DNA from 2 places in the Mucilaginibacter gossypii genome. Region 1 is predicted to be linked to the other one. Evidence: riboswitches for the same ligand, from Rfam matches in the RefSeq annotation. Region 1 holds a riboswitch; the other holds the start of a gene.
The links. A riboswitch is a leader RNA that binds a small molecule or an ion and turns the genes downstream of it on or off. The one in region 1 is predicted to bind S-adenosylmethionine.
Positions count from the first base shown of each region.

Region 1 (5,307 bases):
TGGCTACCGGCACCAGTTTAATTTTGAGGTTCTTTTCGCGGGCATATTGCAAATCGGCAGCTGCAAGGTTCTGGATTCCCAGGTTAAATACCTCATCGGGCTGTACAACTACACCATATGCGTGTGCCGCGGCAATAACCAATTTGTATTTGGCGTCAAAACCACCAACATCACTTGTTGGGTCGGTTTCAGCAAAACCCAGGTCCTGGGCTTGTTTCAATGCGCTATCATAATCGAGCCCTTCAATAAAGCCTTTTGAAAGGATATAGTTTGATGAACCATTGAAAATACCGCTGATTGAATGCAGTAGTTCATTATCATAATACTCTTCCAAATTGCGGATAATAGGGATACTACCGCAAACAGCGCCTTCATATAATAATGATGTGCCGTATTGATGCTGGATTTCGATCAGTTCGTCCAAATGCAGGGCGATCATTTTTTTACTGGCAGATACTACGTTTTTGCCAGATTTTAAAGCCCTTGAAACAATTTCAAAAGCAGCTTCGGTATCATTGATCAGTTCAACAATGGTATTGATCTCCGGGTTATTAAGCAGTTCTTCTTTGTCGGTAGTAAATAAATGTGCCGGTAAAGAACGTTTTTTATTAGGGTCTTTAATAGCAAATTTTACTATCTCGATATTTAAATGCTTTGTTTTGATGATATCATATAACCCCTGGCCAACAACTCCAAATCCGAAGAGGCCGATATTTAACTTTTTACTCATTACGCTGTACGTTGCAGTTCTATAATTTTTCCTTTCACATCGGTTTTAAAAAATGATGTGAATATTTTTGTTAATGCTTCTGTTTCAATTAAAAATCCATCGTGCCCATAAAACGAATCCAGCTCGGAAAAGGCAGCTTTTGGGATATGCCTGAACAGGTATTGCTGTTCTTCAACAGGGAACAAAACATCCGACGAGATGCCAATAACTAATGTTTTTGCCTTGATGAGACTTAACGCTTTATCTACACCGTGACGGCCCCGGCCCACATTGTGTGAGTCCATCACTTTGGTCAGGTACCAATAACTATAGGCGTTAAAGCGGTTCACCAGCTTTTGCCCCTGGTAATTTTGGTACGATGAAGAACGGAAATTGTCCTGCACATCGTCGGCTTCTTCCTGTTGGGTAATGCCGTAAGTTTTATAAGTACGATAACCTAAAAGCGCGATACTGCGCGCAGCTTTTAAGCCTTTCTGACCGCCTTCGGGCGTATTGCTGTAAAAGGTGCGGTCGGTTGTGATAGCTAAACGCTGCGACTCGTTAAAGGCGATGCCCCATGGCGAGTGCTTGGCGTTGGTAGCTATCAGGATCAGATTTTTGATCCGCTCTGGCTCAATAATAGCCCATTCCATAGCCTGTTGGCCACCTAACGAACCTCCAATTAATACACTGATATTATTGATGTTTAAATGCTGGGCAAGCAACTGGTGCGCTTTAACCATATCCCTTGTAGTAAACTGGGGATATGAAAGATAATATGGCTGGCCGGTAACCGGGTTAATGCTCAACGGACTTGTAGTGCCGTAAGGAGAACCCAAAATATTGGCGCAAACTATAAAATGCTCTTCCGGGTTAAAAAAATAACCCTCGCCAATAAGCCCTTTCCACCAGTCAAATACATCGCTGTTGGCAGTAAGCGCATGGCAAACCCAAACAACATTATTTTTCTCCTTATTTAACCGGCCATAAGTGTGAAAACCTATTTCTAAACCTTCAATTGTACGGCCCGATTCAAATTCAAAAGTATTAGTGTATTTAAATATCTCTGCGTTCATTCTGTTGTTTTGTTATTTCAGGTGCAACCGGTATTTCCGGCTGCAACCTGCAATAACGTTTACTATATCACTTAAAAAAACTATACATTATTAAACTAACTCACCCTCACCTTGCTTGATTTTTGCAAAAGCCTGCTCAAAATCAGCTTTAATATCGTCAATATGCTCAATACCAACAGCCACTCGCAATGAAGCTGGCGTAACACCGGCAGCCAATTGCTCTTCATCAGACAATTGCTGATGCGTAGTTGCCGATGGCTGAATGATGAGTGTTTTTGCGTCGCCAACATTGGCCAAATGACTAACCAGTTTCAGGTTGTTGATCAATCTGCTAGCCTGCTCTTTACTCCCCTTAATCTCGAATGACAATACGCCACCGAAACCATTCTTTAAATATTTTTTAGCCAGCTCATGATATGGCGATGATTCCAGTCCCGGGTAATTTACACTTGCCACCTGTGGGTGCTGCTCCAGCCATTTGGCCAGTTGCAGGGCATTATCAACGTGACGTTGCACACGCAGAGAAAGTGTTTCAAGTCCCTGGATATTCAACCATGAATTGAACGGAGCTTGCGACGGGCCGAAATCCCTTAATCCCTCAACACGGGCGCGGATAATAAACTGGATATTGCCAAACGGGCCTCCAATGCCAAATACATCGTTAAATATCAACCCGTGGTACCCCTCAGATGGTTCAGTGAATTGCGGAAACTTACCGTTACCCCAATTGTAATTGCCTGCATCAATAATGACGCCGCCAATACTGGTACCATGTCCGCCAATCCATTTGGTTGTTGACTCAACAACCACATCAGCGCCATGTTCAATAGGGCGGAAGAGGTAACCACCGGCACCGAAAGTATTATCAACAATTAATGGCAGGTCATGTCTTTTGGCAACTTCGCTCACCTTTTCAAAATCGGCAATGGTAAAGCCCGGGTTACCAATGGTTTCCAGGAAAATGGCCTTTGTTTTATCATCAATAAGCGCCTCGATACTGGCCGCAGTATCATCTTTGGCAAAGCGTACTTCGATACCCAGGCGTTTGAAAGCTACTTTAAACTGATTGTAAGTACCGCCATATAGGAAAGGTGAAGTAACAAAGTTATCGCCAACCTGTAAAATATTATTAAGGGCAAGGAATTGGGATGCCTGGCCAGAGGCTGTTGCCAGCGCAGCTACACCGCCCTCTAACGCCGCGATGCGTTTTTCAAACACATCGGTAGTAGGGTTCATAATGCGGGTATAGATATTACCAAACTCCTTTAATGCAAATAAATTTGCGCCATGTTCGGCGCTGTTGAATACGTATGAAGTAGTTTGATAAATGGGCACAGCGCGTGAACCTGTTGTTGGATCAACTTCCTGGCCGGCATGCAATTGTAAGGTTTCGAATTTTAAGGCAGACATAGTTGTAATTTTTTAATGTGTTTAATTTAGATTTTGAATGTTTAGATGAATTTGGAAAGCCGGTTTAAAAACAACCGGTTTAAAAACACGCTTTTTTCAGAGAATGAAAAACAGGAGCTTGCTAAGCATCAACAGCAGCAACACATACAAATACAGCCAATAGGGGAGCTAATACGTTGTATGTTACCGTTTGCGGTGTAAAAAGTGTTGCGTTGCGTAAATTTAATTAAACTTTTCATGGTTATAAATTTATATTCCCCGGTGTTATTTGCCGGGACAGGAATTGGCACCTTCTTCAACATTGAAGGGTTGCCAGCGGGTCATTGAGCCTGATCTCTCGCCGCTTCTTTATAAATCAACACCCGAACTATGTGCGGAGGATTGATCGACGTTGGTATCACTACCAAATATTGTTGCGAATATAAGGGATTATGAGCTAATGTACCAAATTTTATTTTTTTTGAAGGTGAAACGTAAAAGGCCAAAGGCAAAAGGTTCATTCGAGAACAATTTTAAGCTTAGACAAATGCAGCTACCTTTCGCCTTTATCCTTTTACCTTATTTACCTTAAAAGGCCTAAGCAAGGGCCTGCTCCATATCCGCTATCAAATCATCAATATGTTCCAGTCCAACCGAAACCCTTAGCAGGTTTCGTGGTGTTTTGGTATCCGGCCCTTCAACAGTAGCGCGGTGTTCTATTAGGCTTTCAACACCACCAAGGCTGGTAGCTTTGATAAATAGTTTCAGCTTATTAATAATGTTATGCGTGTCGTTCTCATCGCCCTTAATAGTAAAAGATAACATCCCGCCAAAAGCCAGCATCTGATCTTTAGCTATCTCATGTTGCGGGTGCGAAGGCAAACCAGGGTACATTACCTGTTCAACATGAGGGTGCTGTTCAAGATATTCGGCAAGTAATTGAGCGTTTTGTACATGGCCCTTTACGCGATATGGCAGGGTTTTGATGCTGCGTACCAGGTAATAACAATCCATAGGCGAGGGGATAGCGCCGCCCATTTCCTGCACCTGGCGGATTTTTGTCCACCAATCGTTGTTCTCTGCAGTAATCAAAACGCCGCCCATCAGGTCGCTGTGCCCGCCAAAGTATTTGGTGGCTGAGTGCATAACCATATCTGCGCCCAACTCAAGTGGTCGCTGGCACATAGGGGTGGCAAATGTATTATCGCACAAAACTTTAATGCCCTTTGATTTGGCAATAGCAACCACCTTTTTAATATCGGTTATTTTAAGCAGGGGGTTCGATGGTGTTTCAATCCAGATCAAACCTGTTTCGGGCTTGATGTGCTGTTGTAAAACCCCGGTATCATTTACATCGATAAAATCGAAAGTAAGGATCCCGGCAAAAAGGGTTTTAAGCTGATTACGTAAGCCATGATACATATCATCAGGAGCGATAATATGCGTGCCCGGCTCCAATGATTGAAATACCGACATCCCGGCCGCATTACCTGATGAAAAGGAAGCTGCTTCAACACCTCCCTCTAACTTTGCCAGCACATGCTCCAATGCGTGACGATTGGGGTTCGATGAGCGACTGTAAATATAACCTGCCGGGAAACCGCCATCCTCACCGCGCTCAAACGTGGTTGACATAATAATGGGTTGTATAACGGCCCTTGTTGCTTCATCAACATGGTTACCGGCGTGTATGGCTATAGTTTCAATTTTCATGGCATAATGTGTTATCGCCCAAAATAAACAAGAATATTTGTTATTAGCTGTAGCGTTTTTATATTTTTTATCGAATAAGTTTAAAAGCCAAACCGCATGAAAAAGTGCCTTATCTTCCTGTTTGTAATTATTGGGCTATCTGCCTGTAAAAAAGATGCCAATGATAGCGCTTATGACAAAAGCTATAAAGCATGGCAAAACTTTAAAGCCGAAAGTAAAAACTCCTATACTTATACCGTTAATGCCGGTTCAGTTTTTGGTTATGGCTCCGAAACCAAGATCACCGTTCAAAATGGCGTTGTTACAGCGAGGGATTTTTTATCATATGTTTTGGAATATAAAACTGCAAATATGCCTCCTGTTAAAACTATAAGAGACCAATGGCATGAGAATAAAGCATCGTTAGATCAACATAGTTCG
Region 1 is NZ_CP071878.2:2,103,396-2,108,702, reverse strand. Features, by position in the region: gene J3L18_RS08920 (homoserine dehydrogenase) at 1-730, opposite strand, end outside; gene J3L18_RS08915 (homoserine O-acetyltransferase family protein) at 730-1,785, opposite strand; gene J3L18_RS08910 (O-acetylhomoserine aminocarboxypropyltransferase/cysteine synthase family protein) at 1,876-3,195, opposite strand; SAM riboswitch class I at 3,442-3,552, opposite strand; gene J3L18_RS08905 (trans-sulfuration enzyme family protein) at 3,772-4,887, opposite strand; gene J3L18_RS08900 (hypothetical protein) at 4,984-5,307, shown strand, end outside.

Region 2 (5,307 bases), 1.8 Mb from region 1:
CGATAATATCCTGTCCATTTCCAGCCGTTATAACATTTCCTCACGGCACCTTAATACCCTTTTTTCGCAGTATACAGGTTTACCGCCAAAATTATTTTACAAAATAAACCGCTTTCAGCATAGCCTTAGCCTGGTTAGCGCTAATGAAGAAAAGCTAACGAATGTAGCCTACAGCGCCGGTTATTTTGACCAGGCACATTTTATAAAGGAATTCAAGCTTTTTACAGGTTTTACACCTAACTCATTTGCTGCTCAGGCGTCGCCTATAAACCAGGCCCTGGCGGGTAGTTAATACTCTTCCGTTTTATACAATTTTGGGCTATTCGAGCTACATAGTTTTGCTGATATAAAAAAAACAACAAAATGAAATCAGCAAAAACACCACAGGAAGTGCACGCAGTACTTGCGGCCGCTTTTAACACCAAAGATGTAAATGTAGTTATGAATGTGTATGATGCCAACGGTATTATTTTTCCGGAACCGGGAAAAGAAGTATCAGGCAGGGCCCAGTTTGAAGAGGCTGTTAAAAGCATCTGCGCTGTGCCCGGAGTAATGGAAATCAAAACAGTTTACTGTCTGCAATCAGGCGATGTAGCGGTCGGCCGATCGGAGTGGAGCATTACCGACAATGGCAAAACACAGATTGCCGCAAAAGGGATAGAGTTAATGAAACAACAATCCGACGGCAGCTGGAAAATTGTCATCGATCATGCATTTGGAGCTGAGGCTAATCTCGTAGCCTGATTTAGATTCAGAAACAATAATGGCCGGATTTATTCGGCCATTATTGTTTCACCTTTCACTAATCTCTTCCGTTTTATACAATTTTTAGAAAAATGCTCAAGCTAATTTTGAGCATAAAATAAAAACAAGAACATGAAAAATAGATTCAATGAATTTTTAGCCCTGCATCATCAAACCGAACCTTTACAAATTGGCAATGTATGGAGTGCACAAAGCGCCCAGGTTTATGATAAATTAAATTTTAAAGCAATCGGCACATCAAGCGCGGCTGTTGCCAGCTCATTAGGCTTTGCAGATGGCGAAGAGATGAGTTTTGAGGATTACCTTTTTGTTGTTAAACGCATAGCTGCAACAACATCAGCCATGCTAACAGTCGACCTTGAAGGTGGTTATGGCGAAACACCGGAGGCTATCTGCAGTAACATCACCAAACTATATAATATCGGTGTTGTGGGTATCAATATAGAGGATTCGATAGTGGTGAATGGCCAGCGAAGTATTGTTGATGCCGTAGGCTTTGCCACAAAACTTAAACAGATAACTTCATTGTTAAGCGCCACAGGGGTAGAGGTATTTATAAATGTAAGGACCGATTCCTTTCTGCTTGGTTTACCTAACGCACTGGAAGACGCTTTGACCCGTACTAAACTTTACCAGGGTGCAGGTGTGCATGGTTTATTTTTTCCGTGCATTACCCAAATAGCAGATATTGAAAAAATAACGGCCTTATCGCGCCTCCCGGTTAGCGTAATGTGTATGCCCGGCCTTCCGGATTTTAAAGCGTTACAAAATGCGGGCATTAAAAGGATTAGCGCAGGCCCATTTTTGAATATGAACATCTACCGGTCACTGGAAAATTTGATCGAAAAAATAACAGCCGAAAATAGCTTTGCGGCCCTTTTTAACGGGACTGCCAGTTAACAGGCGAATAAAAGTGCTAAATAATTAAAAACCTAATTGCCTTGTTTCACCTTATTATAAGGTAGTTTAATAATCTGCAAAATAAGTTTAGGTTAAAGTCCCGGCAGCGAACGTTAGGGACTTTTTGTTGTTATGGAACTTATCTTCAAAAAGTTTCAGCTAATCCAATCAGTAAACAAATTCTGTAAATAAGCCTGCAGAACTTTAAAGTGTTAATTCATTTTATTGCAATAATTATATAAAGTCTATGGTTTTAGTAGAATTTATATATATTTGCATCGTCAAATCGGTTCTTTGAATATTTTAATTATCAAGAAAGACTGAGGGAAAGGCCCTGTGATGTCTTAGCAACCTGTAAGCCCACTGTTATAAAGGTGCTAATTCCTGTCTGCCCAAAATAGGGTAGAAAAGATAATGTAATACGCTATGGCCTTGTATAGTGCAAGGTGTTGTATACTTCTTTTCCCTCTTCATTTTTCTTGCTAATTAAAATATTGAAAATATCACCGGGATGATATTACGGTTTAACCTGTATAGCAATGAACATTAAACAATTACTTTTTACCTGTTTGCTTTTCATAACAACATTGCCGGCTGTTGCGCAGACCACCAAGGCAATTGATCCGACAGCTGACGACCGCGGTTATATCATAAAAACCGGTGATCTTGCTCCTGCCGATTTTGAGCTCGTATTGACCAATGGTACAAAAACTTCTTTAACGAAGTTGCGTGGTAAGGTGGTTATCCTGCAGTTTACCGCAAGCTGGTGCAGCGTATGCAGAGAAGAAATGCCGCATTTGGAAAAAGAGATCTGGCAGACTTATAAAGATAAAGGCCTTGTTTTAATAGGCGTTGACCGCGATGAACCGCTCAACAAAGTAAAAAGTTTTCACCAGGTCATGAATATAAGCTATCCGTTGGCACTCGATCCTGGTGCTGAGATTTTTGGCCGGTTTGCCAGCAAAAAGAGCGGTGTTACCCGCAATGTGGTTATCGATCGGGATGGGAAAATTGTTTACCTCACCCGCTTGTACGATAAACAGGAATTTGCATCCATGTTAAAAGCTGTGGACGCTTTGGTAAACAACAAAACAGCGTCTATCAATTAAAAAGAATCTATCAGTACTTATTTAATACCCGTTTTATGAAAACAGAATCTACTTTTTTACACAAGAAAACTTTCGTTTCGGAAAGCCAGTCAATCTGCAAATCCTTCTGTCTCAATATGCAAAGCATGCATTGTTGCTGTTAATCATTTACAGCATGCATGGTGTTTAAATGCGGGCTTGCTGCAGCTTGTCTTAGCTTAATAATTACCATCCCCTAATCAATTCTTTACAGTTACGATAGGCTTATGAGCCGGGCAAATTATGCCCGCTAAGGCGATAGCCATGTCTTTTGTACTGGTAAAGGCATCAAAAATTAATCTCAATTATTAATTATCATGTTAAAAATTTACAAGCTATTACTGGCAATTATATTGCCTTTTATTCTCGTCCAGACGGTTGCGGGGCAATCCGTTAAAATTAGCGGAGTGGTAACCGCCAAATCCGATGGGTTGCCGTTGCCGGGCGTTAGCGTATCTGTTAAAGGTAAAACCACGGGTGCACAAACCAATGTTGATGGTAAGTTTATCATCAACGCCAATGTTAATGATGTGCTTAGGGTTAGCTACATTGGCTTTACAACCCAGGAGATCCCGATTACGCAAGGAATAACTACCTTAAACGTGGTTTTGGTTGAAGCACCAAATTCTCTGAATGAGGTAGTGATAACGGCCCTCAATATCTCAAAGGATAAAAAATCGCTTGGATATGCAGTACAAGGGCTTAAATCGAAAGATATCTCTGAAGCTAAGGAAACCAATTTTGTTAACGCGCTCACAGGTAAAATTGCCGGTGTGCAGGTTACCAACAGCCAGGGCGATATGGGCTCATCCCGTATCATTATCCGTGGAGAAACGTCTATCTCACGGGAAAATCAACCTTTATTTGTAGTTGACGGGGTTATTGTTGATAATAGCCAGTTTTTGGGCACTAATGGTTCAAGAGATTTCTCCAATGCCATTTCTGATTTAAATTCTGAAGACATTGAATCGGTAAGTGTATTGAAAGGCCCGAATGCAGCTGCGCTTTATGGTTCACGTGCAGCCGCGGGTGTTATCCTCATCCGCACTAAAACAGGCAAAGGGGCAAAAGGATTAGGTGTTACTATAAACTCCAATACCAGCTTTTCAAACGTACAGGTATTGCCCGAATATCAAAATCAATATGGTCAAGGCTCAAATGGGAAATTCAGCTATGTAGATGGTAAAGGCGGCGGCGTTAACGATGGTGTTGACGAAAGCTGGGGCCCTGCTTTGGATGGTTCACTGATTCCACAGTTTTATTCAAATGGGCAGGCCGTACCTTTCGTGGCACACCCCGACAACGTAAAAGATTTTTTTAAAACCGGTGTAACACTCAATAATGGCATTGCTATTGCGAGCAGCAGCGATAAAAGCGATTTCAGGTTATCCTATAATAACCTGCACCAAACCGGTATTGTACCCAATACCTCACAAGGCCGTAACTCTTTTGCTTTAAACTCAAGCTATCGTATCGACAATAAATTGACCGTTAATACAATTGTTGATTACAGTAAAGATGATGCTGATAACCTGCCTGGTGCATATGGAAAACGTGCAACCAGCACCATGCTGCAGTTTACCTGGTTTGGCCGCCAGGTTGATATCAACAGGCTTAAAAATTACAAGGATGCCAATGGTAATACCTTTAACTGGAATAATAGTTACTATAGCAACCCATACTGGCTGGCTTATGAAAACACAGTAGGCCAACACAAAAATCACCTGATAGGTAGTATCGAGCTGAATTACAAAATCATTGACGGTCTATCAGCAAACTTCCGTACCGGTACCGATTATTATAATGACCGGCGTAAGATTAAAGTAGCCTACGGCACCAATGGAACACCGTTTGGCTCATACGAAGAGGATGCTTACAGCGTAAACGAAAATAACACCGAAGCCAGGTTGCAATACACTAAAAAGCTGAATAACGATTTTTCGCTTGATGTATTTGGTGGTGGTAACATAGCTGTGAGGACGACCGAAAATAATGATCAGTTGGCTCCGAAACTTGCAGTTGCTGGCTTGTACACGCTGAGCAACTCCCGCGATCCACTGGTCTCTACAAATTACTATGGGAAACTTAAAACCTATAGCTATTTTGGTTCGGCACAGCTTGGTTTCAGAAATTACGCGTTCATCAACTTCACAACCCGTAATGATTGGTCGTCAAGTTTACCGGCAGATGCCTTGTCATATTTCTATCCCTCCGTAAATGGCAGTTTAATATTATCTGAAGCATTAGGCATTAAAAGCGATGTACTTAGTTATGCTAAATTAAGAGGTGGGTGGTCAAAAGTAGGTAAGGCGACAGATCCATTTCAGTTAATTAACGTTTATACATCTTCAAACCTCTTTGGCTCAAATCCGCAACAGAGTATATCTAATATTGATCTGAACGATCATCTTAAGCCTGAAACCACTACATCGGCAGAGGCCGGTTTTGAATTAGGCTTTTTCCATGATCGCGTACATTTAGATGTAAGTGCTTATAACACCAACAGTATTAACCA
Region 2 is NZ_CP071878.2:3,891,126-3,896,432, reverse strand. Features, by position in the region: gene J3L18_RS16330 (DUF6597 domain-containing transcriptional factor) at 1-292, shown strand, start outside; gene J3L18_RS16325 (YybH family protein) at 364-744, shown strand; gene J3L18_RS16320 (isocitrate lyase/PEP mutase family protein) at 877-1,665, shown strand; SAM riboswitch class I at 1,970-2,083, shown strand; gene J3L18_RS16315 (TlpA disulfide reductase family protein) at 2,205-2,774, shown strand; gene J3L18_RS16310 (SusC/RagA family TonB-linked outer membrane protein) at 3,110-5,307, shown strand, end outside.
Region 2: linked by a shared signal. The riboswitch ahead of J3L18_RS16315 (TlpA disulfide reductase family protein) and the one ahead of J3L18_RS08910 (O-acetylhomoserine aminocarboxypropyltransferase/cysteine synthase family protein) in region 1 are both predicted to bind S-adenosylmethionine.